DNA from 4 places in the Streptomyces sp. NPDC005803 genome. Region 1 is predicted to be linked to each of the others. Evidence: riboswitches for the same ligand, from Rfam matches in the RefSeq annotation. Region 1 holds a riboswitch; each other region holds the start of a gene.

The links. Region 1 has a riboswitch for cyclic di-AMP ahead of ABZ454_RS27720 (LysM peptidoglycan-binding domain-containing M23 family metallopeptidase). Riboswitches for the same ligand answer to the same signal wherever they lie in the genome.
Region 2: linked by a shared signal. The riboswitch ahead of ABZ454_RS05545 (transglycosylase family protein) and the one ahead of ABZ454_RS27720 (LysM peptidoglycan-binding domain-containing M23 family metallopeptidase) in region 1 are both predicted to bind cyclic di-AMP.
Region 3: linked by a shared signal. The riboswitch ahead of ABZ454_RS28025 (transglycosylase SLT domain-containing protein) and the one ahead of ABZ454_RS27720 (LysM peptidoglycan-binding domain-containing M23 family metallopeptidase) in region 1 are both predicted to bind cyclic di-AMP.
Region 4: linked by a shared signal. The riboswitch ahead of ABZ454_RS24720 (NlpC/P60 family protein) and the one ahead of ABZ454_RS27720 (LysM peptidoglycan-binding domain-containing M23 family metallopeptidase) in region 1 are both predicted to bind cyclic di-AMP.

What each region holds. Positions count from the first base shown of each region.
Region 1 covers NZ_JBEXXO010000021.1:171,464-178,426, forward strand. Annotated here, with positions in the region: gene ABZ454_RS27705 (STM4012 family radical SAM protein) at 1-37, shown strand, start outside; gene ABZ454_RS27710 (STM4011 family radical SAM protein) at 45-935, shown strand; gene ABZ454_RS27715 (SGNH/GDSL hydrolase family protein) at 950-1,795, opposite strand; gene ABZ454_RS27720 (LysM peptidoglycan-binding domain-containing M23 family metallopeptidase) at 2,030-2,968, opposite strand; cyclic di-AMP (ydaO/yuaA leader) riboswitch at 2,974-3,126, opposite strand; gene ABZ454_RS27725 (tyrosine-protein phosphatase) at 3,602-4,414, shown strand; gene ABZ454_RS27730 (DUF6126 family protein) at 4,436-4,612, opposite strand; gene ABZ454_RS27735 (XRE family transcriptional regulator) at 4,696-5,304, opposite strand; gene ABZ454_RS27740 (aspartate aminotransferase family protein) at 5,395-6,792, opposite strand; gene dxs (1-deoxy-D-xylulose-5-phosphate synthase) at 6,789-6,963, opposite strand, start outside.
Region 2 covers NZ_JBEXXO010000003.1:34,571-41,533, reverse strand. Annotated here, with positions in the region: gene ABZ454_RS05555 (cytochrome P450) at 1-1,061, shown strand, start outside; gene ABZ454_RS05550 (transglycosylase family protein) at 1,167-2,108, shown strand; cyclic di-AMP (ydaO/yuaA leader) riboswitch at 2,410-2,581, shown strand; gene ABZ454_RS05545 (transglycosylase family protein) at 2,586-3,323, shown strand; gene eno (phosphopyruvate hydratase) at 3,609-4,889, shown strand; gene ABZ454_RS05535 (septum formation initiator family protein) at 5,016-5,486, shown strand; gene ABZ454_RS05530 (DUF501 domain-containing protein) at 5,593-6,138, shown strand; gene ABZ454_RS05525 (Ppx/GppA phosphatase family protein) at 6,252-6,963, shown strand, end outside.
Region 3 covers NZ_JBEXXO010000022.1:73,419-80,381, forward strand. Annotated here, with positions in the region: gene ABZ454_RS28010 (iron ABC transporter permease) at 1-222, shown strand, start outside; gene ABZ454_RS28015 (iron ABC transporter permease) at 219-1,268, shown strand; gene ABZ454_RS28020 (ABC transporter ATP-binding protein) at 1,276-2,103, shown strand; cyclic di-AMP (ydaO/yuaA leader) riboswitch at 2,400-2,583, shown strand; gene ABZ454_RS28025 (transglycosylase SLT domain-containing protein) at 2,589-3,482, shown strand; gene ABZ454_RS28030 (dihydrodipicolinate reductase) at 3,716-4,795, shown strand; gene ABZ454_RS28035 (carboxymuconolactone decarboxylase family protein) at 4,792-5,271, shown strand; gene ABZ454_RS28040 (GMC oxidoreductase) at 5,369-6,963, opposite strand, start outside.
Region 4 covers NZ_JBEXXO010000018.1:74,668-81,630, reverse strand. Annotated here, with positions in the region: gene pcrA (DNA helicase PcrA) at 1-1,872, opposite strand, end outside; cyclic di-AMP (ydaO/yuaA leader) riboswitch at 2,132-2,297, shown strand; gene ABZ454_RS24720 (NlpC/P60 family protein) at 2,296-3,456, shown strand; gene ABZ454_RS24715 (hypothetical protein) at 3,531-3,884, opposite strand; gene ABZ454_RS24710 (NlpC/P60 family protein) at 4,238-5,284, shown strand; gene ABZ454_RS24705 (GNAT family N-acetyltransferase) at 5,328-6,101, shown strand; gene ABZ454_RS24700 (response regulator transcription factor) at 6,213-6,917, opposite strand; gene ABZ454_RS24695 (PspC domain-containing protein) at 6,901-6,963, opposite strand, start outside.

The DNA of each region.
Region 1 (6,963 bases):
CGTACGGGCCGCGATGGCCGCGTACCAGCTGAAGTGAGCCCCGTATGGACCTGACGATCCTCTACCGCGGCCCGCTCGCCTCGTGCGACTACGACTGCCCGTACTGTCCGTTCGCCAAGCGGCGCGACAGCGGGGAGCAGCTGCGGGCCGACCGGGACGCGCTGGAGCGCTTCACCGCGTGGGCCGCGGAGCAGACCGACGACCGGATCTCGGTGCTGTTCACCCCGTGGGGCGAGGGGCTGGTCCGCTCCTGGTACCGCCGGGCGGTGGTCGAGCTGGCCCGGCTGCCGCACGTGCGCCGGGTGGCGATCCAGACGAACCTCAGCGGCCGTACGCGGTGGCTGGCGGAGGCGGGCGCCGAGTGCCGCGACAAGATCGCGCTCTGGTGCACGTACCACCCCGGCCAGACACCCTACGAGCGGTTCCTCGGCCGGTGCGGGGAGCTGGTCTCGCTGGGCGTCCGCCACAGCGTGGGTGTGGTCGGGCTCGACGGTCATCTCGCCGAGGCACGGCGGCTGCGGGCGGCCCTTCCCGAGGAGGTCTACCTCTGGGTCAACGCCGCCGAGGGCCACACCTATACGGACGAGGAGGCGGACCGGTGGACCCTGATCGACCCGCTGTTCCCGTACAGCCGCCACCCGCACCGCTCGGCGGGTCTGCCCTGCCGGACGGGTGAGTCGGTGATCTCGGTGGACGGTGACGGCACGGTGCGCCGCTGCCACTTCGTCCGCGCCGAGCTCGGCAATCTCTACGACGGCAGCTACCGCGCGGCCCTGGGCCCCCGGGCCTGTCCGCTCGCGGTCTGCGACTGCCACATCGGGTACGTGCACCTGGAGACGCTGCCGCTGTACGACGTCTTCGCCGGCGGGGTACTGGAACGCGTACCGGCCCTGCCGCTGTCCCCGGTCGCCGTGGCCGGCGCTCCGGGCGGCTGAGGACAGCGGGCTGCTCAGAGCGGCAGCAGGTCGGGCCGCTTGGCCTCCACGTGGTCCCCCGAGGACTCGCCGCGCAGCCGCCGTCCGATCCACGGGACCAGGTACTCGCGTGCCCAGTGGATGTCGTCGCGCCGTACTTCGAGCGTGCCGCGCTGTACCTGCGGCGGCCACTCCTGATCCGGGTCGGCGGGCACGTCGAGGCCGAGGACCTGGGCGGCGCGCAGCGCGACCCGGGTGTGTCCCTCGGGCGACAGGTGCAGCCGGTCGTTGTCCCACGCCCGCCTGTCCTGGACCGAGCGCAGGGACCAGAGGTCGAGGACCGGGCAGTCGTAGCGGTCGGCGATGGACCGGACATGGGCGGTATAGGTGGCGATCTTGCCGCGCAGATGGCGCAGCACGGGAACGTTGCGGGTGTCGAAGCCGGTGGTGACCATGACGGTGCCGACCGACCGGGTCAGGTCGGCGACCGCGCGCTCGAAGCGCTCGGCCACGTCGTCGGGGTCGGTGCCCGGCCGGATGATGTCGTTGCCGCCGGCGCAGAAGGTCACCAGATCCGGGGCGAGTTCCTTGGCGCGCGGCACCTGTTCCTCGACTATCTGGTCGAGGAGGCGTCCTCGTACGGCGAGATTGGCGTATCTGAAGTTCTCGTGCGCGGATCCTGCGCCGCCCGTCGTCGCCTCGGGGTCCGGGAGCTGGTCCGCGAGGAGTACCGCGAACCGGTCCGCCCAGCCGACGAAGGTTCCGCCCGGGCCGGGATCACCGACTCCCTCGGTGAAGCTGTCGCCGATCGCCGCGTACGACCCGATGACGCCCCGTCGGTTGATGACGCCCTGCTGGATGTTGTTCGAATCGTCTGCCACAAGGGCATATCCTGCACCGCCGAATGTGACCTACGCGACCGTAATACGGGGTTGACGGGTGGTGAGATAGACCACCCGGTCAGTTTTTGGTAAAGGGGGAATAAGAATGTCCGGCACCAGGGGACGCCCCCTGGTGCCGGACACATACGGCGGAGGGGCGGCGCGCCGCCGCGCACCGCCCCTCCGTGTATCGCTCAGCTCCCGGTCACCGGACCGGGACCGGTGTCACCTGGATCAGACGTAGATCCCGTGCGACGCCAGGTAGGCGATCGGGTCGATGTCCGAGCCGTACGCCGGGCCCGTGCGGACCTCGAAGTGGAGGTGCGGGCCGGTGGCGTTGCCGGTGGCGCCGGACAGGCCGACCTGCTGGCCCGCGGTCACGGTCTGGCCGGCCGAGACGGAGAGCGAGGACATGTGGCCGTACTGCGAGTAGTGGCCGTCGGCGTGCTTGATGACGACCTCGTTGCCGTAGGCGCCACCCCAGCCGGCGGTGACGACGGTGCCGGAGGTGATCGCCTTCACGCTCGTGCCGGTCGCGACGGGGAAGTCGATGCCGGTGTGGCTGCCGCTGGACCAGTTGGAGCCGGAGGCGCGGTAGGCGGTGGTGTGGTTGCCCGGGACCGGGTGGACGTAACCGGAGTCGTTGCTCTGGGCCGCCGGGGCCGAGGTCTCCTCGGACGCCGTGGCGTCGGAGGACGAGGAGGACGAGTCGGCGGCCGTGGAGGCCTTCGTCTCGGTCTTCTGGGCCGGGGCCTTCGACGGGGCCTTCGTCGAGGTGGAGGTGGTCGAGGCGTGGCCCCAGGCCTTGCCGCCGAGGGTCAGCTTCATACCCGGGAAGATCAGGCTCGGGTCGTCGCCGACGACCTTGCGGTTGTCCTGGTACAGCTTGTGCCAGCCGCCCTTGAGCTTGTGCTCGGCAGCGATCTTCGACAGGTAGTCGCCGGAGACGACGGTGTACGTCTCGGTACCGGCCTGCGTCTTCGCGACCTGCTTGGCCGGGGTGGCGTGCGTGGCGGCCGACTGCGAGGCGGCGGGGGCGGCCTGCTCCGCGGCGTTGGCGCCGGTGGCACCGAGCAGCGGAAGCGCGATCACGGCGCCGCCGGCGCTCGCGGCGACGACGCCGCGGGCGATGGTGCCGGCCTTGGGACGACGGTGCTTACCCGAGATGGGCATGAAGGTTTTCCTCTCCGGCGCCTGCGAGGTGAGCTGTCGGGTTCGGACTGGAGATGTCCGGTCGCGGCGGACGCGACTTCACCCCGAGCCGGCCGGATTCCCGGTCGGCGGCTTACCTGGTTCCCCCGCTCCTGCCACGCGGTGAGTGGGTGCGAATTCCGGGCGGCGGCAGGATTAGGCGGTCCGTCCGGATTGCAGCGAACGTAAGCGAGCCGGGACGGCGGAAACAAGCCACGAGTTCTCCGCGGGATTCCGCACCGGAAAGCCGGCGCGGAATTCCGGTCACACTCCGTGGATTACGGATCTTGGCTTTCCGCGCGGTGCTTGGAATACCCATCGGGCGCACCGCCACACACCGTCACGGATATGATCCCGCTCACGAGAAGGTGATCATCTCCCCTGCGATCAGGGCATGTTCGGATAAAAGGAGCTATTCGGACATGTCATGCCCGCCGCCCCTTCCGCATCGGCTCACCCACCGGACCGGCCCCCTCCCCGCCGGGCCCGCACACCCTTCGCGGGGCCCGAAGTGCGGGCGTGACCAAGATGATTGCCCGAGGAATCGATGTCGTATCGTCACGAGAGTGGTCCCGCGGGCGACACGCGCCGGCGGCAGAGCCTCCAGGAGTGACCGTGACGCAGCAGCTGCCGCAGACCCCGTCGACGGAACCCGAACTGGCGGGTGTCCGCAATTTCCGTGACGTGGGCGGGCTGCCCACCTCGGACGGCCGCCGGGTGCGGTACGGACGGCTCTACCGCAGTGGTCACCTGGCGCACGCCACGGCCGAGGACACCGCGTTCCTCGCCGGTCTCGGCCTCCACACGGTCTTCGACTTCCGCAACGTGGCCGACCACAAGCTGGACGGCCTGGACGTGGAGCTGCCGGGCGTGCGCAATGTGAGCATCCCGCTGAGCGACCCGGCGGACGGCGCGGAGTTCTGGCGGATGGTGCGCGACGGCGACATGGACGAACTGCGGTCGATCCTGGCCGACGGCAAGGGCTCCCGCCGCATGATCGCCTCCTACCGCCGGACCATCCTGGACCGCACGGCCGAGCACAGCCGGGTTCTGCACGCCCTGGCCGAGGACAGCGTGCCCGCCCTGATGCACTGCGCCGCCGGCAAGGACCGCGCGGGGCTCTCGATCGCGGTGTCCCTGCTCGCCGTCGGCGTCGAGCGCGAGGCCATCGAGGCCGACTACCTCAAGTCGAACGACGCGCACCGCCGCTACAGGATCCGCCGCAGCGACACCTCCCCCGCCGGAATGTCGCCCGAGGTGATGGAGCTGCTCAATCCGCTCTTCGGCGCCCACCCCGACTACCTGGCCGCCGCCTTCGCCACCATCGACGAGACCTGGGGCAGCACCGACCGCTACCTCGCCGAGGGTCTGAAGATCACCCCGGAGACGCGGGAGCGACTGCGCGAGCGCCTGCTCGACGAGATCTGAGCGGCCGGCCGGCGCCCCCGGCTACTGGTTGTGCATCCCCACGGCGAACAGCAGGTAGAGGAAACCCGCGACGACGTGCCCGGCCACCAGGTAGGCGAAGAGCCTGATGACGAGCCCGCGGGGCATCTTCTTCTCCTGCGGGTCGTAGTTCTTGGGCCGGGCGGGGCTGAGCGGGTCGTAGTTCTCGGAATCGGACATGACAGGTCCTTTCAGGCGGGCCGGTGGGCGGGCCGGTGGCCGGGTGGGCGGGCCGGCGACACGCAGCCGGCCCGGGCGGCGCCTCAGCGACGGTGGATCCCACTGCCGAGACACAGCTCGGCGGCGGGGCTCTGCAGCAGGGTGTGGACGAAGAGCAGCTCGGCGCCGTCCCGGTCCGGGGCCGCGATCCGGTGCGGGGTGAGCGAGTCGAAGTGCGCGCTGTCCCCGGGGGCGAGGTCGTGGACCGTGTCCCCGAGGGTCACCCTGAGATGTCCGGCCAGGACGTACAGCCACTCCTCGCCGGGATGGACGCGGACCAGGTCGCCCTGGGCGCCGTGCGGGACACGCACCCGCAGGGCCTGCATCGCCCGGCCGGAGCCGCCGGCCTGCTGGTACATCCAGCCGTCGGCCTCGGCGCCCTCGAACCTGCGGCCGCGGACGATCGCGTCCCGTTCCGGGGGTATCTCACCGAGCAGCTCGGAGACCGTCGTACCGTAGATCCTGGCGAGCCCGAGCAGCATCGGCAGCGAGGGCTGGCGCCGGCCCGTCTCGAGCCGGGACAGGTGGGCGGGCGACAGCCCGGCCCGCAGGGCGGCGGTCTCCAGGGTGAGACCACGGCTGCGGCGCAGATCGCGCAGGCGTGGCGCGACCCCGGGCAGCTCGTCGGCCACCCCTCCTTCTGGAGGTTTCATACCTCCATTGGGCCAGGACCTTTCCTGGGAGGCAAATTTCTTGCCTCCCAGGCAAAAGCCTCGGCGAGCCCGGTGCGCGGCTCCCTCCGCTCAGCGGTTGGCGACGGCCTGCTTCACCAGGGTCCGCCCGAAGTCCCACATCAGTCCGCCGCCGCTGTGCGCGTCGTCCATCACGGCCGTGAACGCGCTCACGAAACGGTCCACGTCCGCCTCGTCGATCACCAGGGGCGGGATCAGCTTGATCACTTCGAGGTGGTCACCGGAGACCTGGGTCAGGATCCGGTGCTTCTGGAGCAGCGGAACGACCACCATCTGCGCGAAGAGCCCCTTGCGGGCCGCCTGCAGCATGGTCCAGCGGCTGCGCAGTTTCAGCGAGCTCGGCCGGCCGAACTCGATGCCGATCATCAGCCCTCGCCCGCGCACCTCGTGGAGCAGTTCGTACCCGTCGACCAGCACGGCCAGCCGTTCGCGCAGCAGGTCACCGGTGCGGCGCGCGTTCGCCACCGTCTCCTCATCCTCCATCACGGCGAGAACCGCGAGCCCGGCCGCCATCGCCTGGGCGTTGGAGCCGAAGCTCGCGGAGTGGACCAGCACCCGGTCCATCGAGGAGTAGACGCGCTTGAAGATCCAGTCCTTGCCGAGGGTCGCCCCGACGGGCACGTAGCCGCCGGAGAGCGCCTTGGCGACGCAGACCAGATCGGGTTCCACGCCTTCCTCGTGCTGGTACGCGTAGAAGTCACCGGTCCTGCCCAGGCCGGTCTGCACCTCGTCCGCGATGAGCAGTGCCTTGTGCTTGTGCAGCAGCTCCTGGGCTGCTCGCAGGAAGCCGGGCGGCGAGGCGTGCACGCCCTTGCCCTGGATCGGTTCGACGACGAGCCCCGCTACGTCGCCGCGCTTCAGCTCGCGCCGCAGGGCGTCGAGGTCACCGAGCGCGATGGCGGTGTCGGGCAGCAGCGGGGCGAAGCCGTCCCGGAAGCCGTCCTCGCCGTTGACCGAGAGCGAGCCGGTGGTCAGCCCGTGGAAGGCGTGCGTGCAGTACAGAATCCTCGGCTTCCCGGTGGCGTACCTGGCGAACTTGAGGGCCGTCTCCACCGCCTCCGTGCCGCTGTTGCCGAAGAAGACCCGGTCCAGGTGCGGGCTGTGCGTGAGCAGCTTCTCGGCCAGCAGGCCCGGCAGGGGCTGGCAGTCGAACCGGGTGAGGTCGGCGAGCGAGGCGTCCAGGACGTCGTGGAGCGCCTTGCGTACGACGGGGTGGTGGCGGCCGAGACCCATCACGCCGAAACCGGCGAGCATGTCCAGGTAGTCGTTGCCCTCCGCGTCCCAGAAGTGCGCGCCCTCGGCCCGTTCGTAGACCTTGTCGAAGCCGATGGTGTGCAGCATGCGCGGAAGCTGGTGGTTGAGGTGCTTCGTGTGCAGCTCGTAGCGTTCGGCGCCGCGTTCCGCGAGGAGCCGCGCCAGATCGAAGCCCTTGGGCTCGTCGTCCTTCATGCCCCGCTCTCCTTGTGCCCGTTGTGCGGGCCGTCCGGCCCCTTGTCCGCGGCCGCGTCCCGGGCGGCCGGCACGGCGCTGATCCGGCTCGCGATCTCGACCGGGGTGAGGCCGATGTCGGCCAGTACCTCGGCCCGTTTGCCGTGGGCGAGGAACTGGTCGGGGATGCCG
Region 2 (6,963 bases), on a different contig from region 1:
CGCACGCCAAGGGGAAGACGGGCATTCCGGGCGAGCGCAAGGCGGAGCTGATGACGCATCTGCTCAACATCGACCCGCCCGACCACACCCGGCTGCGCCGGCTCGTGTCCAAGGCGTTCACCCCGCGGCGCATCGCGGAGTTCGAGCCGCGGGTGCAGGAGCTGACCGACCGGCTCATCGACGGGTTCGCCGGGAAGGGGGAGGCGGACCTCATCCACGAGTTCGCCTTCCCGCTCCCCATCTACGCGATCTGCGACCTGCTCGGGGTCCCCCGCGAGGACCAGGACGACTTCCGCGACTGGGCGGGCATGATGATCCGCCACGGCGGGGGCCCGCGCGGCGGGGTGGCCCGCTCCGTGAAGAAGATGCGGGGCTACCTCCTCGAACTGATCCACCGCAAACGGGAGGACCCGGGGGACGACCTGATCTCAGGGCTGATCCGGGCGAGCGACCACGGCGAGCACCTGACGGAGAACGAGGCCGCGGCGATGGCCTTCATCCTCCTGTTCGCCGGCTTCGAGACGACCGTCAACTTGATCGGTAACGGCCTCCACACCCTGCTGGGCCACCCGGAGCAGCGCGAGCGGCTCCAGCGCTCGCTGGCCGCGGGGGAGACGGAGCTGCTGGCCACCGGCGTCGAGGAACTGCTGCGGTACGACGGGCCCGTGGAACTCGCGACCTGGCGGTATGCCACCGAGGCGCTGACCATCGGTGGGCAGGAGGTCGGCGAGGGGGATCCCGTGCTCGTGGTGCTGGCGGCCGCCGACCGGGACCCCGCGCGCTTCGACGGACCGGACACGCTGGACCTTGCGCGGCGTGACAATCAGCACCTCGGCTACGGGCACGGCATCCACTACTGCCTGGGAGCACCGCTCGCCCGGCTGGAGGGGCAGGCAGCCCTCGCCACGCTCCTCAGACGCCTTCCGGACCTGCGACTTGCGGGGGAAGCTGCCGATTTGCGCTGGCGGGGCGGGCTCATCATGCGGGGGCTGCGCACCTTGCCGGTGGAGTTCAGCCCGGGACCGGCGCTCGGTGAAGGTGACACTCTGTCAACTCTGTGACTTTCACGTGATCTCTGCTGCATCGACTTGTGACACACGTTCGAGTCCCGCTAGGTTCACCGTTCGACTCACCAGTCACTCGTCAGTCACACGGAAGGCATTCCCATGGGCTCCGCGAACGGCAGACACCGTCGCCCTCGGCAGGCACCCGCGATCATCGTCGCCGCAGGCGTGACCGGCTCGGCCATCGCCATCCCGCTGCTCGGCGCGGCGGGTGCGCACGCCGCCGACGCCTCGACCTGGGACCGGGTGGCCGAGTGCGAGAGCGGCGGCATGTGGAGCGCCGACCTCGGCAACGGTTACTACGGGGGCCTGCAGTTCTCGCAGGACCTCTGGAAGTCCTACGGCGGCGACTCGTACGCCGAGCGCGCGGACCTCGCCAGCCGCTCGCAGCAGATCGCCGTGGCGGAGAAGGTCCTGGCGGACCGGGGATCGAAGGCGTGGCCCAGTTGCGCGGTCGTCTCGGGCCTCGCCGTGGACACCGGCCTGCCGGGTGTGGACCCGGGCAGCGCTCCGTCCGCGGACCCCGCCGGGAGTGCGGACACGTCCGCGAGCGCATCCCCCGCCGACCCCTCCGAGCACGCCGCCCCGTCGGACGGCGCGACCTCGAAGACGACGAAGCCCGCGGGCGACGCGAAGGGCAAGACGGCCGAGCCGGACGCGTCCGCGTCGTCGCCGGCCACGCCGTCCGCCACGCCCTCGGGTGAGGCCTCCGGGTCCCAGGAGGACGCGGGGGCGCAGGAGAAGGCCGGCAAGCACCGGGGCGCGCCCGCCCCCGAGGAGAGCCGGTCGGCCGGTCTCGGTGGTGACCGGGACGCGGGGCGGCATGCCTCGCGGGGTGACGGTGACGCACGCGACCCTGGCGCCGCGGCTGCTGACGGTACGTACACCGTCCGGGCCGGCGACAATCTCTGGGCGATTGCTGACGCACAGAAGCTGTCCGGCGGCTGGACGGCGCTGTACGAGGCCAACAAGGCGGAGGTCGGCTCCGATCCGGACCTCATCCTGCCTGGCCAGAGCCTCGATCTCGGCGTGAAGGCCGAATGAGCGCGGTCTGATCATCAGCTGAAAACGCCCCCGAAACTGGGGTAGTTAAGAGGCCTATGTCCCACTTTTGACTCAGTGAGACATGGGTCTCTTTGCGTGAACTGGCGCATCTTGTTCCGGAGGCCCCGTCACATCCGCCCCGACCTGCGCAAACAGCGGTTATTCGGATGCGCGTAAGGGCCGTTTATCCGGTATGTCTATCTTTGGTTCTGGGGGTGGAGTGTGTTTACGGTCGGAACCGCTCGCACCGCGGGCCCCATCGACCGTCACGCCGAATCCTGCCGTCGGTCGAAGGGAACAGACGCGTAAAGCGCCGTAGGCAGGAGCGGGGGACCCAGGTAAGCGCCGGGCCCGATCGTCGGGAGACGCATCAGGACCGGCTTGGGGTGAAGTCGCACGCAAGGACGTGCGACCGGGCAACTCACTTGGCCCGAACCCGACAGCTCACCTCGTAGGCGTCGGTGAGGAGAAGTCTCGATGCTGCTCAACAGCAAGGGCAACAAGCACCGTCGCCCGTCCAAGGCCGTCCGTCTCGCCACGCTCGCCGGTGTCGCCGGTGCCGCCATCGCCGTGCCCCTGATGGGCGCGACCGGCGCCTCCGCCGCCTCCGTGGCCACGTGGGACGCCGTCGCCCAGTGCGAGTCCGGCGGCAACTGGTCCATCAACACCGGCAACGGCTACTACGGCGGTCTGCAGTTCTCGCAGTCCAGCTGGGCCGCCGCCGGCGGCACCCAGTACGCGGCCCGTGCCGACCTGGCCACCAAGGCCCAGCAGATCGCCACCGCCGAGAAGCTCCTCGACATGCAGGGACCGGGCGCCTGGTCCTGCGCCGGCGCCGGCAACCTGAGCAACGACGGTGTCGACCCCGGTGTCGGCACCGGCTCCGCCGCCAAGACCGAGACCCCCAAGAAGCAGTCGGCCCCGGTCCAGAAGGCCGAGCCGAAGAAGGCCGAGCGCGCCGAGGCCCCCTCCACCAACCGCTCGGACCGTTCGACCGCCCCCAAGGCCGAGTCGAAGACCGTCACCACCCCGACCGGCAAGAAGGTCGAGAAGGGTGATGGCGAGTACAAGGTCGTCACCGGCGACTCCCTGAGCAAGATCGCCGCCGACCACAAGGTCGAGGGCGGCTGGGAGCAGCTGTTCAAGCTGAACAAGGACATCGTCACGGACGCCGACCTCATCTACCCGGGTCAGCAGCTCCACCTGACGAAGTAGTGGCGATCTCTCCTCGCTGATCACTCCGGCCGCCCCGGCCCCGTGCGCACCCTCCCCCGTGTGCGCCGGGCCGGGGTCGGCCGGTTTCCGCGTCGCTCGTTCAACTGTTGTAGTTACCGGCCAGTAAATTTCTGGTCCTATGCCCTGCTATGCCTGCCCTTGGGTCCTTTTTCGTCCCAGGGGACGGGCGGTCGGCCGACTGAGAGGGCCCAGCCGGTTAGGCTCTTGTCGCAAGGCCAAAGCGACCCTGCACCACCAGTGTCACATTCCAGAAGGAGATGCCTCGTGCCGTCCATCGACGTCGTCGTAGCCAGGGAAATCCTCGACTCCCGCGGAAACCCCACGGTCGAGGTCGAGGTCGGCCTCGACGACGGCAGCACGGGCCGTGCTGCTGTGCCGTCCGGCGCCTCCACCGGCGCGTTCGAGGCCATTGAGCTTCGCGACGGAGACCCCAACCGCTACCACGGCAAGGGCGTCGAGAAGGCCGTCCTCGCCGTGATCGAGCAGATCGGCCCGGAGCTCGTCGGCTACGACGCGACGGAGCAGCGTCTGATCGACCAGGCGATGTTCGACCTGGACGCCACGGAGAACAAGGGCTCGCTCGGCGCCAACGCCATCCTCGGCGTCTCGCTCGCCGTGGCCCACGCCGCCTCCGAGGCCTCGGACCTGCCGCTGTTCCGCTACCTCGGTGGCCCGAACGCGCACCTGCTGCCCGTCCCGATGATGAACATCCTCAACGGTGGGTCGCACGCCGACTCCAACGTGGACATCCAGGAGTTCATGATCGCGCCGATCGGCGCGGAGTCCTTCTCCGAGGCCCTGCGCTGGGGCGCCGAGGTCTACCACACGCTGAAGAAGGTCCTGAAGACCAAGGGCCTGTCCACCGGTCTCGGTGACGAGGGCGGCTTCGCGCCGAACCTGGAGTCGAACCGCGCCGCCCTCGACCTCATCGTCGAGGCCATCAAGGAAGCCGGCTACGCCCCGGGCAAGGACATCGCGCTCGCGCTCGACGTCGCCGCCTCGGAGTTCTACAAGGACGGAAAGTACGAGTTCGAGGGCAAGTCCCGCTCGGCCGCCGAGATGACCGAGTACTACGAGGAGCTCGTCTCCGCGTACCCGCTGGTCTCCATCGAGGACCCGCTGTACGAGGACGACTGGGCCGGCTGGAAGGTCATCACCGACAAGATCGGCGCCAAGGTGCAGATCGTCGGTGACGACCTCTTCGTCACCAACCCGGAGCGTCTGGCCCGTGGCATCGAGGAGGGCTCCGCCAACGCCCTGCTCGTCAAGGTCAACCAGATCGGTTCGCTGACCGAGACCCTGGACGCCGTCGAGCTGGCCCAGCGCAACGGTTTCAAGTGCATGATGTCGCACCGCTCCGGCGAGACCGAGGACGTCACCATCGCCGACCTCGCGGTCGCCGTGAACTGCGGTCAGATCAAGACCGGCGCCCCGGCCCGCTCGGACCGTGTCGCCAAGTACAACCAGCTGCTGCGCATCGAGGAGATCCTCGACGACGCCGCGGTGTACGCGGGCCGCTCGGCGTTCCCGCGCTTCAAGGGCTGACGCGTACTCACGTACGACGAGGCCTGAGCAACCCCGGCGGGGTGAAGTGCCCCGGCCTCCGTCCGTCCCCGCACTCGGTCCCGTACCGTGTGCGGGGACGGACGTGCGTAATGGGGAGGCGGAGACATGGCCGCGAAGGACCGGGACCGGTTCTCCACCGCGACCCGGCTGCGGTTGCTCGGCGAGCAGACCGCAGCCCGCGTGTACCGGTCCCAGAACCGCCGTCAGGCCCGCCGCTCCCGGCTGACCGGCCGGGCGGCGTTCCTGGCCCTGGTCGTCTGCTCCCTGATCGTCGCCCTCGCGTACCCGATGCGGCAGTACGTATCGCAGCGCGACGAGATCGCCGACCAGGAGCGGCTGGCGCAGGAGGCGGAGGCCCGCACCGAGGAGCTGCGTGACGAGAAGGCGCGGCTCGAGGACGACGCCTACGTCAAGCGGCTGGCCCGTGAGCACCTGCACTACCTTCTTCCCGGGGAGACCGGCTACACCGTGGTCGACCCCGACGCGGTCAGGGAGCGCAACGGGAAGCAGGAGGAGACCGACCGGCCGTGGCACTCCAACCTGTGGGACGGCGTCGACAGCGCCGACGGCGGCTGAGCCCCGGCCCCTGTTCCCCTCGCTCCCCTGACGTCGTTCCTCGTACCTCCCCGTCTCCGTCTGCGGAACCGCAGTTCGAGCAGTCCGATCAGAACCCTAGGCAGGCATGGAAACGCCCCCTCCCCAGACCGAGTCCACCGCGCCCACCGACGCGGACATCGCCGCGTTCCAGCAGCAGCTGGGGCGCCCGCCGCGCGGGCTGCGCGCGATCGCGCACCGTTGTCCGTGCGGCAACCCGGACGTGGTCGAGACGCAGCCCCGGCTGGAGGACGGTACGCCGTTCCCGACGACGTACTACCTGACGTGCCCGCGTGCGGCGTCCGCGATCGGCACGCTGGAGGCGAACGGGGTCATGAAGGAGATGACCGAGCGCCTCGCCACCGATCCCGAGCTGGCCGCCGCGTACCGGGCCGCGCACGAGGACTACCTCGCGCGGCGTGACGCCATCGAGGTACTGGAGGGCTTTCCCAGCGCGGGGGGCATGCCGGACCGGGTGAAGTGCCTGCACGTGCTCGTCGGGCACTCGCTGGCCGCGGGACCGGGCGTGAACCCGCTCGGGGACGAGGCGATCGCGATGCTGCCGGAGTGGTGGCGCAAGGGGCCGTGCGTGACGCCGTGCGGCGGGCCGGGCGAGGATGGGGGCGAGGGCTGAGCGTCCTCGCCCGGGGGCTCTGCCCCCGTGCCCCCGCTCCTCGATCGCCGGAGGGGCCTGAGCGGGGCTCTGCCCCCGTACCCCTGCTCCTCAATCGCCGGAGAGTTGAAGACATGACACGCGTGGCCGCCATCGACTGCGGTACCAACTCGATCCGTCTGCTGGTCGCGGACGCCGACCCCGCCACGGGTGAGCTCGTCGAGCTCGACCGGCGGATGGAGATCGTGCGGCTGGGGCAGGACGTCGACCGGACCGGCCGGCTCGCCCCCGAGGCGCTGGAGCGGACCTTCGCCGCCTGCCGGCGGTACGCGGAGGTGATCAAGGAGCTCGGTGCCGAGAAGGTCCGCTTCGTCGCCACCTCCGCCTCCCGGGACGCGGAGAACCGGGACGATTTCGTCCGCGGGGTGCTGGACATCCTGGGCGTCGAGCCCGAGGTGATCACCGGCGATCAGGAGGCCGAGTTCTCGTTCGACGGGGCCACCAAGGAGCTCGCCGGGCGCGACGACCTCGCGAAGCCGTACCTCGTCGTGGACATCGGCGGCGGCTCCACCGAGTTCGTCGTCGGCGACGACCGGGTGCGGGCCGCCCGGTCCGTGGACATCGGCTGCGTCCGGATGACCGAGCGCCACCTCGTACGGGACGGTGTCGTCGGCGACCCGCCCGCGCCGGACGCGGTCGACGCGATCCGCTCCGATGTCGCCGCCGCGCTGGACCTGGCCGAGGAGACCGTCCCGCTCACCTCGGCGGCCACGCTCGTCGGGCTCGCCGGAACGGTCACCACGGTGGCCGCCATCGCGCTGGGGCTCGAGGAGTACGACTCCGAGG
Region 3 (6,963 bases), on a different contig from region 1:
CCCTATGCGGCCCGGGCCCTGGCCGGAGCGCGGATGACCGCCGGGATCGTCCTCTCCGCCCTGATCGCGGCCGACATCATGATCGTCGCGGACATCCTCGCGCGGGTCGTCATCCGGCCCTGGGAGACCCCGGTCAGCGTGCTGCTCGCCTTCGTCGGCGGCCCCCTGCTCGTGTGGATCGCCCGCTCGTCCCGGCTGTCCACCGCGGGAGTCCCGGCATGACGGACGTGACCCCGCCCGACAGCGTCGTGCTCCGCACCGGAACACTGTCATGGCTCCTCCCGAGGCGCAGCGCGCTCACCGCCGCACTCCTCCTTCCGCTGCTGGCGCTCCTCATCACCGTGGCGGTGATGGCGAGTTCGACCGGAATGAGCCTGTCGCAGACGCTCTCGGGGCTGCTGGGAACAGGTGACGCCGGCACCGTCATGATCGTGCGTGACTTCCGGCTGCCCCGCATAGTCGTCGGCCTCCTGGTCGGCGCGGCGCTCGGCATCGCGGGCTGTCTCACCCAGACCCTGGCCGGCAACCGGCTCGCCACGCCCGACCTGGTCGGCGTCAACGAGGGCGCCACCGCTGCCGTGGTCGCCACCGCCGCGGGGTCAGCCACCGGCATGGTCGGCAACTGGTGGCTCGGGCCGCTCGGCGCGGTGGCCGCCGCGGTCCTGGTCGTCCTGTGCGCCGGAGGAGCGGGCACCGCCGGCTACCGGCTGCTGGTGGCCGGGATCGGCGTCTCCACCTTCCTCGGCGCGGTGAGCGACCTGATCATGTCGCGCGAGAACGACAACACGGCGGGCGGCGTGTTCCTCTGGGCCGTCGGCAGCCTCAACGGGCGCGACTGGGACGCCGGCCTGCCGCTTGCGGTGGCCCTGCTGTTCCTCGTCCCGCTCTCGCTGGCGGCCGGGCACCGCCTCCAACTACTGCGTTTCGGCGACGAAGTGGCGAGCTCGCTCGGAGTCGACCTGCGGCGGGTACGCGCCGTCGCGCTCGTGCTCGCGGTGCTGCTGGCCGGCACGGCGGTCGGGGCCGGCGGGCCCATCGCCTTCGTGGCACTGGCGGCGCCGGTCCTCGCCCAGCGGCTGACCGGCCCCACCCGCGTGCCGGTCACCGGCTCGGCGCTGACCGGAGCCGCGCTGATCGCCGCGGCCGATGCGATCGGACGCGTCGCCGCTCCGGTCGAACTGCCCGTCGGGGTCGTCACCAGCGTCCTCGGCGGCCCCTTCCTCCTCTGGGTACTGCTGCGGCCCGACCGGGCCGCCGGAAAGGCGTGAGCCGCACATGACCGAGCATCCGACCCGTCCGCAGGCGGGCCTCGACGTCCGCGGCCTGTGCGCCGGGTACCCGGGCCGCCCCGTCGTCGAGAACGTCGACCTCACCGTCCCCGCGGGACAGGTCGTCGCGATCGTCGGCCCCAACGGCTGCGGGAAGTCGACCCTGCTACGGACCGTCGCCCGCCTCCACCGGCCCGACTCCGGCACGGTCCTGGTCGGCGGGACGAACCTCTGGGAGACCGGCCGGCGCCGCGCCGCCCACCACGTCGCCCTGCTGCCGCAGGCGCCGCGCGCCCCCGAGGCGGTCACCGTGGCGGGTCTGGTGCGCTACGGGCGCAGCCCGCACCAGGGGCTGCTGCGCCAGTGGTCGCGCGAGGACGAGCGGGCGGTACGCGACGCGCTCGACGCCACCGGCACCACCGCACTGGCCGGCGAGCGCGTCGACCGGCTTTCGGGCGGCCAGCGCCAGCGCTGCTGGCTCGCGATGGTCCTCGCCCAGGAGACCCCGGTCGTCCTGCTCGACGAACCGACCAGCGCCCTCGACCTCGGTCATGCCGTCGAGGTCCTGGAACTGGTCCGCGAGGTCGCGGCCACCGGCCGCACCGTCCTCATGGTCCAGCACGACCTCGCCGCCGCGGCCCGCTACGCCGACCTGCTCGTCGCCATGAAGGGCGGCCGCGTCATCGCCCGGGGCGCTCCCCGCGAGACGGTCGACCAGGCCCTGGTGAGGGAGCTCTACGCGCTCGACGCGGACATACTCACCGCCCCCGGCGACGGCTCACCGGTCGTGGTGCCGCGCAGCCGGACCGCGGTGGCCGCGCAGCCCACCCCGTAATGTCTCTATTCACCCATTATTCCGATCAGTCACCTATGCCCTATAAGGCCCCCTTTATATAGGGCATAGGTGGCGAATATCCATTAAAACAGCCTTCTCGGGCGCAGTGGTCAGCGTCACGTTTCCGTCCGCCGACGCGGAAGCGGAAGCTTCGGTTCCCTGTCGCCCCAAGAAAGTTGACCCTCTCCCGTGTGGCCGGTGTCACGCCTTTCCTTTTATTGATCTTGCAAATCAATTGTGATCACGAATTCCCGGCTTGTTTCGCCCGGCCTTTCTCGCTTACGGTCACGGTCAATCCGGATGGAACGCCGAATCCTGCCGCCGTCCGGTAACCCGACCACTTATGTGCGGCAGGAGCGGGGGACCCAGGTTTGCCGCCGGTCCGGAAATCCGGAGCGGCTAGGGGTGAAGTCGCCATGTGCGGCCGGACATCTCCAGTCCGAACCCGACAGCTCACCTCGCAGGCGGCGGAGAGGAAAAGCGCCATGTCCATCAAGGGCCAGCACCGTCGTTCCAAGTCCACCCTGACCCGCGGTTTCATCGCCGTGAGCGCGGGCGGAGCCGTTCTCGCGCTCCCCCTGATCGCTGCCGGATCGGCGTCCGCCGCGCCGGCGCAGTCGGTCGTCGCCGGAAAGACCTCGGTCTCGACTTCCGTTGCCGGCAAGGAAACCGCCGTCCGCAAGGCCGAGTCCACCACCTATTCCGTGGTCTCCGGTGATTCGCTTTCCAAGATCGCCCGCGGGCATTCCCTCAGTGGCGGCTGGGAGCGGCTGTACAAGGACAACCGGAGTGCGGTCGGCAGCAACCCCGACCTGATTCACCCGGGCCTGAAGCTGACCATCGGCGCCAAGTCCACGGCCGCTGCCACGAAGAGCGCCTTCAAGGCGGAGAACACCTCGGGCAGCGCCTCGCAGCCGTCGGCCGACCGCTCCGAGAGCGCCGACCGCGCCGACCGTTCCGAGCGGACGGTCACGCCCGTCGTCGAGGAGACCGCCGCCGCGACGCCCGTCGCGGTGGAGACCGCCGCGACCACCCCCGCGCAGAGCGCGACGGCGTACACCGACGACCTCGACGGCTGGATCAAGGAGTCCCTCGCCGTCATGGCCGAGAACGGCATCCCCGGCAGCTACGACGGCATCTACCGCAACGTCATCCGTGAGTCCTCGGGCAACCCGCAGGTCGTCAACAACTGGGACTCGAACGCCGTCGCCGGCACCCCGTCCAAGGGCCTCCTGCAGGTCATCCAGCCCACGTTCGACGCGTTCCACGTGCCCGGCACCTCGCTGGACATCCTGGACCCCGTCGCCAACATCACCGCCGCGTGCAACTACGCCGCTGCCACGTACGGCTCGATCGACAACGTCTTCGGGGCCTACTGATCCACCGCGGTTCGGTCCCCGGGCCGAGTCGTGACAGGGGTGGAAGGGAGCTGAACCGCTCCCTTCCACCCCTTTTGCCGTGCCGCGCGACCCCTGTGCCGCGGGGCCGGTCATCCACCCGACCCGGCAGGCGGGCGCCGGTACCCCGCGGCGCGTGATCACCCCCGGGCCCCTCCCAACCCGGTGCGCGATGCCCCTAGGAACCTTTCATCCCGCGCGCTACCCTCCGCCGCATGATTTCCACGGTGGTCTGGGGTACCGGCAATGTCGGCCGCGCGGCCATCCGCGCGGTCGACGCCCATCCGGCGCTGCGACTCGCCCACGTACTCGTCCACGATCCCGGCAAGGTGGGCCGCGACGCGGGCGCCCTCGCCGGGCTGGACCGTGATCTCGGCGTCGCCGCGACCGACGACATCGACGCGGTGCTGGCCGCCGCTCCCCGCGCCGTCGTGTACGCGGCCTCCGGCGACATCCGCCCCGACGAGGCGCTGAGCGACGTCATCAGGGCGGTGGCCGGCGGCGCCGCCGTCGTCACCCCCGCCCTCTACGCGCTCTACGACCGGCGCGGCGCCCCGCCCGAGCTGCGGGAACCGGTGCTCGCCGCCGTCGCCGGCGGTGGCGGCTCGCTCTTCGTCTCCGGCGTCGACCCCGGCTGGGGCAACGACGTGCTGCCCCTGCTCGTCAGCGGCCTCGCCACCACGGTCGACGTGATCCGCTGTCAGGAGATCTTCGACTACTCCACGTACGACCAGCCCGACTCGGTCCGCCACCTGATCGGCATGGGGCACCCCATGGAGTACGAGCCGCTCATGCTCGCCGCCTCCGTCCCGACCATGGTGTGGGGCGGGCAGATACGGCTGATGGCCCGGGCGCTGGGCGTGGAGCTCGACGACATCCGCGAAACCATGGCCCGGCGGCCGCTCGAGACGACCGTCACTACCAGGACGATGGGCGAGTTCGAGGCCGGCACCCAGGGCGCGGTCCGCTTCGAGGTGCAGGGCATCGTCGAAGGCGAGCCCCGCATCGTCATCGAGCACATCACCCGCATCCACCCGTCGTGCGCCCCGGACTGGCCCTCCCCGCCCGACGGGGCCGGCGCCCACCGGGTGATCGTCGAGGGGCGCCCCCGCATCGAGGTCACGGTCGAGGCCACCGACGAGGACGAGAACCGTTCGGCGGGCGGCAACGCCACCGCCGTCGGCCGGCTGGTGAACGCCATCGACTGGCTCGTGGAGGCGGAACCCGGACTCTACGACGCGCTCGACGTCCCCCTGCGTCCCGCGGCCGGCCGACTCGGAAGGAAGCAGCCATGATCATCGACGTCCCCGAAGGGCAGGAGCCGATCGGCTACGTGTGGGGCGACATGGTCCCCGGCATCGGCATGGCCGCCGCGAACTTCTCGCTGTCCGTGTACGAACACACGACGCTCGGGCTCCGGGAGTTCGAGGCCGCCAGGCTGCGCATCGCGCAGATCAACGGCTGTCTCTTCTGCCTGGACTGGCGCACCGAACGCGACGGCCTGAAGGTCGAGGAGGAGTTCGCCGGCGCGGTGAGCGACTGGCGCACCACCGGGGCCTTCGACGACCGGACCCGGCTGGCGGCCGAGTACGCCGAGCGGTACGCCCTGGACCACCACGGCCTGGACGAGGCGTTCTGGGCCCGGATGACCGCGCACTACAGCCAGCGCGAGATCGTCGAGCTGAGCATGAGCATCGGCTCCTGGCTGGCGTTCGGCCGGCTCAACCATGTGCTGGGTCTCGACGCCGTGTGCGTGCTGCCGGGGCACTGAGCGGGCCGAGGGTGGGGCCGGCCCGGTCGCGGCGCGTTCCGGTAGGAGGTCTGCCCGCCGCCTCCTACCGGGAGGTCGCGCCCCGCCGGAGGCGCCGTCACAGGTCGGTGGCGATGATCTTCTCGATGTTCCGTTCGGCGAGTGCCGTGATGGTGACGAACGGATTGACGCTGGTGTTGCCGGGGATGAGCGAGCCGTCGATGACGTAGAGGCCCGTATAGCCGTGCAGACGGCCGTAGCCGTCGGTGGCCTTGCCGAGGACGGCGCCGCCGAGCGGATGGTAGGTGAGGTGGTCGCCCCAGATCTTGTTGACGCCGAAGAGATCGGTCCGGTAGATCGTCCCCTCCTTCGCGTTGATCTTGTCGAAGATCGTTTTCGCCATGTCGATGGAGGGCTGCTTCCAGGCGGTCTGCCAGTTCAGGTCGACCCTGCCCGTGGCCGCGTTCCAGGAGAACTCGGCGCGGTGCGGGTTCTTCGTGATCGACAGGTAGAACGACGCGAAGGTCTCGATCCCGGTCGGCAGCGGTGCGACCTCGGCGAACGCACCTCCGGCCGCCCAGTTGTCGATGCCGCCGCAGGGGATGCTCGACTGGACCGCACCGGTCGGGTCCCACAGGTGGTTGGCGCGGCCGCACATGACATTGCCGTTGTCGCCCCAGCCCTTGCCGACCTCGTCGCTCAGACCGGAGAGCGCGCCCGTGGCCTTCAGCCGGGTCAGCAGCTTGCTGGTGCCGACGCTGCCCGCGGCGAAGAACACCTTGTCCGCGGTGACCGTCTTGGTGGTGGCGACGCTCCCGTCGGTGCGCAGTGCGTCGATGACGACCGTGTAGCCGCCGCCCTGGGCGGGAGCCACCGAAGTCACCTGGTGCAGCGGCGAGACGGTGATGTTGCCGGTCGCCGCGGCCTGGGCGAGGTAGGTCTTCTGCAGCGACTTCTTGCCGTAGTTGTTGCCGTAGAGGATCTCACCGTCCAGCGCCGACTTGGGTACGGTGCCGGCCGCCTCCTGCTCCATGTAGTCCCAGTCGTACACGTCGGGCACGAAGACGAACGGGAAGCCCGAGCGCTGCGCGTGCTTGCGGCCGACCCGGGCGTACCGGTAGCAGTCCACGCTGTCGAACCACGCGGGGTCGACGGTGCCGACGCCGAGCCCGGCGTTGGCCCGCGGGTAGTACGTGGCGTACATCTCGTCGGCGTCCACCGAGGGGAGGACGGCGCCGAAGTTCTCGCGCTTGGGCGTCACCGCCATACCGCCGTTGACCAGCGACCCGCCCCCGACGCCGCGCCCCTGGTACACCGTGATGCCGCTGAACTCCTCGGCGTCCAGGATGCCGGTGTAGCGGGGGATCGCCCTGTCGATGGGGAAGCCGAGGAAGTTGCTGAGGGGCTGCTTGCTCCTCGTGCGCAGCCAGTAGGCGCGGCCGTCCGGGTTCTTCGTGTTGGCGAAGATCTTGCCGTCCGCCCCGGGGGTGTCCCAGGCCATCCCCATCTCGACCAGGTGGACGCGGACCCCTGCGCGGGCGAGCCGCAGGGCGGCGACGGAACCTCCGTACCCGGTGCCGATCACCAGGACCGGGACATGGTCCCCGCTGCCGATCACGGCTGCTGACCCGGTGGTACGCGCCTGGGCGGCGGTGGCGTGACCGGCAAGCGCTGCGGCACCCAGGATAGAACCTGTTCTAGCCATGAATGCGC
Region 4 (6,963 bases), on a different contig from region 1:
GCCGTCGGTGTCCTCGTCGGGGATCTGGTCGGAGTCGGCGACGAGCGCGACCTTCTCCAGGAACTCCGCGAGGGTGCCCGCGCCCTCGTCCTCGCCCCGCTCCTGCTCGAATTCGAGGGCGACGGCGGCGAGTTCCTGAAGGTTCTCGATCCGGGTCTCGTCCTGAGGGTCGGTGGACGCCTGGAGTTCGGCGAGGTAGCCCGTACGCTCCAGCACCGCTTCCAGCACCACGGCCGGCCCCGCACCGGACTCGACGATGGTGCGGAGCTCCTCCATCAGCGTGTTGAACCGCTTGACGGCGTTCGCGGAGCGGGCCGCCATGCCGTACGCCTCGTCGACGCGGCGCAGCGCCTGCGGGAAGGTGATCTTCTCGCGCAGGGACAGGGCGTCGATCATCGCCTCGGCGCGGTCGCCGATGCCGCGCTTGGGCACGTTCAGGATGCGCCGCAGCGGGACGGTGTCCTCGGGGTTGGCGAGGACGCGGAGGTAGGCCAGGACGTCGCGGACCTCCTTGCGCTCGTAGAAGCGCACCCCGCCGACGACCTTGTAGGGCAGGCCGACGCGGATGAAGATCTCCTCGAAGACACGGGACTGCGCGTTCGTCCGGTAGAAGATCGCCACGTCGCCGGCCTTGGCGTCGCCCGCGTCGGTCAGCCGGTCGATCTCGTCGGCGACGAACTGCGCCTCGTCGTGCTCGGTGTCCGCGACGTATCCGGTGATGCGGGCACCGGTGCCGGCGTTGGTCCAGAGGTTCTTCGGGCGGCGACTCTCGTTGCGCTCGATGACCGCGTTGGCCGCGGACAGGATCGTCTGCGTGGAGCGGTAGTTCTGCTCCAGCAGGATCGTGGTCGCGTCGGGGTAGTCCTCCTCGAACTGGAGGATGTTGCGGATCGTCGCGCCGCGGAAGGCGTAGATCGACTGGTCCGCGTCACCCACCACGCAGAGCTCGGCGGGGGCGTTCTCCGGGCCGGACGGGCCGACCAGTTCCCGTACGAGCGTGTACTGGGCGTGGTTGGTGTCCTGGTACTCGTCGACCAGGACGTGCCGGAAGCGGCGGCGGTAGTGCTCGGCGACGTCGGGGAACGCCTGGAGCAGGTGGACCGTCGTCATGATGATGTCGTCGAAGTCCAGCGCGTTGGCCTCGCGCAGCCGGGACTGGTACAGCGCGTAGGCCTGGGCGAGGGTCTTCTCGAAACCGTCCGCCGCCTGGCCGGCGAAGGTCTCCTCGTCGATCAGTTCGTTCTTCAGGTTCGAGACCTTCGCCGTGAACGACTTCGGCGGGTAGCGCTTCGGGTCGAGGTCCAGGTCGCGGCAGACCAGGGCCATGAGGCGCTTGGAGTCGGCGGCGTCGTAGATCGAGAACGAGGAGGTGAAGCCGAGCTTCTTCGACTCGCGGCGCAGGATGCGTACGCACGCGCTGTGGAAGGTCATGACCCACATGGCGTTGGCCCGCGGTCCGACGAGCTGCTCGACGCGCTCCTTCATCTCGCCGGCGGCCTTGTTGGTGAAGGTGATCGCCAGGATCTGGCCCGGGTGCGTCCCGCGCTCGGCCAGCAGGTGCGCGATGCGGTGGGTCAGGACACGGGTCTTGCCCGACCCGGCGCCGGCGACGATGAGCAGCGGGGACCCGGCGTGCACGACGGCCGCGCGCTGTTCGGTGTTCAGCCCGTCGAGCAGCGCGGCCGCGTCGATGACCGGGCGGTGGGCCCCGTCGCGGTAGTACGCGTCGCGGGGCGGCGGGGGCCCGTCGAAAACGCCCGCGAAGAGGCCCTCCGGCACCGCTTCGGGTGCGGAGTCCTCGGGGGGCGGCGGGGGCCCTTCCTCCGTGTGCTGGAGGCCGGCCAGGAAACTGTCGTCAAAGAGGCTGCTCATCGCTGTCCGAGTCTAGGGCTCCGCACTGACACTCCGGGGCCGAGTGACGAACCCCGCACCGGCGGCCGGGCACCGAGAGCGATCCGGGGTCTACGGTGCGTGGACGTCCGCCGGTCCCCGCCCGCCCGCCTTCGCTCCGATCCGTACAGGTCACGAAAATGTATCGGGCATATCGAACATCAACCTTCACAGCGGCACCATGAGTTGGCTAGCGTGCTCGTCCGGGCGGCCCGTACCCCCAGAGGCGATCCACGCCGACCGGGCGTCCACGCCGAATCCGGGCTGCCCGCAGGGAAGTCCGGAACCGGGGACCCACACGCATCACCGGGGTGAATCGGTCCACGTCCCCCACCAGGACCGTAGGGCAGCCTTCCGTTCCGCCCGAACCCGACAGCTAACCCGGTAGGCGGTCCACGGAAGGAGATGCCGGCCTTGGCGTCGCATCGCAAACCGCGCACCCTGGTGCGCAGCACCGGCCCCGCCGTCGGGCTCACGACGGCCGCGCTGGCGTCGGTGACCCTGCTGTCCACGCAGAGCGCACTGGCCGCCCCGGCGCCCAAGCCCAGCATCGAGGACGTGCAGAAGAAGGTCGACGACCTCTACCGGCAGGCAGGCACCGCGACCCAGCAGTACAACCAGGCGAAGGAGGCGACGGCCGAGCAGCGCTCCAAGGTGGACACGCTGCTGGACGATGTGGCCCGGCGCACCGAGAAGCTGAACGAGGCGCGCAGGACGCTCGGCACGTACGCCGCCGCCCAGTACCGCGGCGGCGCCCTGGCCCCGACCGCCACCTTCTTCCTGGCCGACGACCCGCAGTCGTTCTTCGACCAGACCCACCTCATGGACCGGATGACCGAGCGCCAGACGCGGGCCGTGTCGGACTTCCGTACGCAGCAGGCGAAGGCTTCCGAGCAGCGGGCCGAGGCCGTGGCGAGCCTGGAGACCCTCACCGAGTCGCAGGCGACCCTGCGCACCAGCAAGCAGAGCGTCCAGACGAAGCTGTCCCAGGCCCGCGGCCTGCTGTCGAAACTGACCGCCGAGGAGAAGGCGCGCCTGGCCGAGCTGGAGCGCAAGAAGGAGGCGGAGGCCGAGCGCAAGGCGGCGGAGCTGGCGAAGAAGCAGGCCGCCGCGAAGAAGGCCGAGGCCGACCGCAAGGCGGAGGAGGGCGCGAAGGAGACCGGCAGCGGCACGGGAACCGGTACGGGCTCCGGTTCCGGTGCGGACGCCGGCGCCTCGACCAAGGCCGCGACGGTCATGGCGTTCGCCCGGGCGCAGCTCGGCAAGCCGTACGTCTGGGGGGCGACCGGCCCGGCCTCGTACGACTGCTCGGGGCTCACCCAGGCGGCGTGGAAGGCGGCCGGCGTCGACATACCGCGGACCACCTGGGACCAGGTGAACGTCGGCACCCGGATCGCCACGGAGGATCTGCAACCCGGTGACCTGGTCTTCTTCTACGACGACATCAGCCACGTCGGCATCTACAAGGGCGACGGCATGATGATCCACGCGCCGAAGCCGGGAGCGAACGTGCGCGAGGAGTCGATCTACTACATGCCGATCTACGGGAGCGTGCGGCCGGGCTGAAGCCGGTCGGCCCACGTCGCGTGGACGCCGCTGCCCGGACCCTCGCGGGTCCGGGCAGCGGCGTTCGCCCCCGCTCAGGTCCAGAGCGTGGCGATGAAGATGTTGACGACCGTCAGTCCGCCGACCGTCGCGAAGAGGCCCTTGTCGACCTTCTCGTCGTCGCGCTTGACGTAGACGAGCGCGAGGATCACGACGAGGATCAGCAGCTTGATGCCGATCTTCACGTTGTTCACGGGGTGGTCGTCGGCCTGGTCGAGGCCGACCAGCGCCACTCCGGTGACCAGCATGGTCAGCGCTCCGTGCAGCATCGCCGGGACGAATCGCGCCGTGCCGGCCCCCATCGCCTTCATCTGGGTGAGGAATCCGCCCAGCAGAGAGGCGATGCCGATGATGTGCAGGGCGACGAAGACATCGATGAGTACACGCATGGCTCCGCAGCCTAGCCGCGGCCTTGTCGGCACTCGGCGGCCAGGTGAGGCTTAGTGGCACCTGACCACGGGATGCACCAATTGCCTGGTCTGGTGCCATTTTTCCGATCGTCCGGCGACAACGCAACGCCAAATTCACACAATAAGCGCCATGACAACTCTTTCTCCTGGCCCGGGCTTAGCGTCCCATCCAGGTGGCCGGCACACCGCCGATCCGCACCCGGACGGCGTTCCCGGTCACCCCGCCGGGGCTCCGGCGGCGGGCCGCTCCCCCTGTTGGCGGCCCGCCGCCGGGCCGGGCGGGCCCGTCGGTAGACCCCGGCGGGCCGTCGACAGGAAGGACGCCCGCCCTCGTGGCAGCGCACCGGAAACCCAAGCAGCGCCCGTACACCGGCTCTGCTGCCCGCACCGCAGCGACGCTCGCCTTCGCCGGGGCCGCGACCGCTGCCGCGTTGCCGGGGGCCGCGCACGCCGATCCGGCACCGACCGCCGCCCAGGTGAGGGCCGAGGTGGACCGGCTGTACCGGGAGGCGGAGGTCGCCACCGAGCGGTACAACGGCGCCAAGGTGAAGGCCACCGCCGCCGAGAAGTCCGTGGACGCCCTGCGCGACGAGGCCGCCCGCAGGACCGAGCGGCTCAACGCCGCCCGCGACAGGCTGGGTTCCTACGCCGCGGCCCAGTACCGGTCCGGCGGCCTCGACCCCGCCGTGCAGCTGGTGCTCTCCTCGGACCCCGACCAGTACCTCCAGCGCGCCTCGTACGTGGAGCGGGCCGGTGAGCGCCGCGCCACCGAGGTCCGCGCCGTGCAGCGCCAGGTCGCGGACGTGGCCCAGGTGCGCGCCGAGGCCGCCGGCCGGCTGAGCGAACTCGCCACGCGCCAGGCCGCCCTGAAGGAGCACAAGGCCACGGTCCGCGCCAGACTCGCCGAGGCACGGCGGCTGCTGGCCCGCCTCACGCCCGCCGAGCGCGCCTCCTACGACGCCTCGGAGGGCGGCCGTGGCGGCGCCCACGCCGACCGCAGCGCCCCGCGCGGCTCCGTCCAGGCACCCAACGCCCGCGCCGCCGAGGCGGTCGCCTTCGCGTACACGGCCCTGGGCAAGCCGTACGTCTGGGGCGCCACCGGACCCTCCTCGTTCGACTGCTCCGGCCTCACCCAGGCCGCCTACCGCTCCGCGGGTGTCTCGCTCCCCCGGACCACGTACACGCAGATCGCCGCCGGCCGGCGCGTATCACGCTCCGAACTCGAGCCGGGGGACCTGGTGTTCTTCTACTCGGGCATCAGCCACGTGGGCCTCTACATCGGCAACGGCCAGATGATCCACGCCCCGCGCCCGGGAGCCCCCGTCCGCGTGGCGCCGATCGACCAGATGCCCTTCGCGGGAGCGACCCGGGTGGCATAGGCTCCGGGCTTTCGATCCGGAACGGCCCTGAGGACACCCGCACATGCCCATGGACGTCGACGTCCAGACCCATGCCCGTACGCTCACGCTCCGCTCCCCGGACCACGTCCGGGTGGGCCCCTTCGTGATGCGTTACAACCCCGACTGGTCCATCAAGTACGCCAATTACGCGATCCCCGACCAGGGTGCCGAGCCGACGGCGGCCGAACTCGACGCCCTGACAGCGGCCTTCCGCGAACGGGACCGGATGCCGCGTCTGGAGTTCCTTCCCGCCTGGGCCCCCGCCGTCGAACCGGCGCTGCTGGCCGCGGGGTTCACGGTGGAGAACCGCGCCCCTCTCCTGGCCTGCGCCCCCGGGGAGCTGCTGCCGCCGAAGCCGGTGGAAGGCCTGGTGATGGCGGAGCCCGTCACGGACGCGGAGTTCGAGTCCGCCGCCCTCGTCCAGCACCTGGGTTACGGCGGGACGGGCGAACCCGAGGGCGGCGAGGTGAAATGGCTGCGCACCGCCGCAGCCGGTGGCGGGGTCGCCGCCCTCGCCACGTTCGAGGGCGCCCCGGCGGGCGCGGGCGGCTGCTCGGTGCCGGTCGACGGGCTCAGTGAGCTGGCCGGGCTCGCCGTCGCGGCGGACTTCCGCCGCCGGGGCATCGGGGCGGCCCTCTCCGCCCATCTGACGGAGACCGCGTTCGCCCGGGGCTGCCGGGTGGTCTGGCTGGAGCCGGGCGACGCCGAGGTGGAGCGGATCTACGCGAGCATCGGCTACCGCCGGATCGGCGAGAAGCTGAACATCTCGCTCGACCCGGAACGCGAGGGCCTCTGACGCCAAGGCCTCTGACGCGAAGGCGCCCGCCCGCACGAAGGCCCCTCACGCGCACGTGCCGAACCGCGCGAAGGCCCCTGACGCCAGGGCGCCTTCGCGCGGGCGGCCGGCTCAGACCAGCCGTCGCGCCGTCGCCCACCGCGTGAGCTCGTGCCGGTTGGAGAGCTGGAGCTTGCGCAGCACCGCCGAGACGTGCGACTCGACCGTCTTCACCGAGATGAACAGCTGCTTGGCGATCTCCTTGTACGCGTATCCCCGGGCGATCAGCCGCAGCACCTCGCGCTCGCGCTGCGTCAGCCGGTCGAGGTCCTCGTCGACCGGGGGCGCGTCCGTGGAGGCGAAGGCGTCGAGGACGAAGCCGGCCAGCCGGGGCGAGAAGACCGCGTCACCGTCCTGGACCCGGAAGACCGAGTCGACGAGGTCGGCGCCGGTGATGGTCTTGGTGACGTAACCGCGGGCGCCGCCGCGGATGACGCCGATGACGTCCTCCGCGGCGTCCGAGACGGACAGCGCCAGGAAGCGCACCGGGTTCTCCGCCGCGCCCATGAACGGGGCGCAGCGGCGCAGCACCTCGACGCCGCCGCCGCCGGGGAGGTGGACGTCGAGGAGGACGACCTCGGGGCGGGTCGCCGTGATGACGGTGACCGCCTGGTCGACGTCGGCGGCCTCGCCCACGACCTCGACGCCGGTCTCCTCGGTGCGGCCGATCTCGGCCTGCACCCCGGTGCGGAACATCCGGTGGTCGTCGACGAGCACGACTCGTACCCGGCGCTCCGGGCCCTCGTGGCCCCCGGTCGCCTCAGTGGTCCCGTTCATCGCTCGTCCTCTCCATCTCCAGCTCGACTTCCGTGCCCCCGCCGGG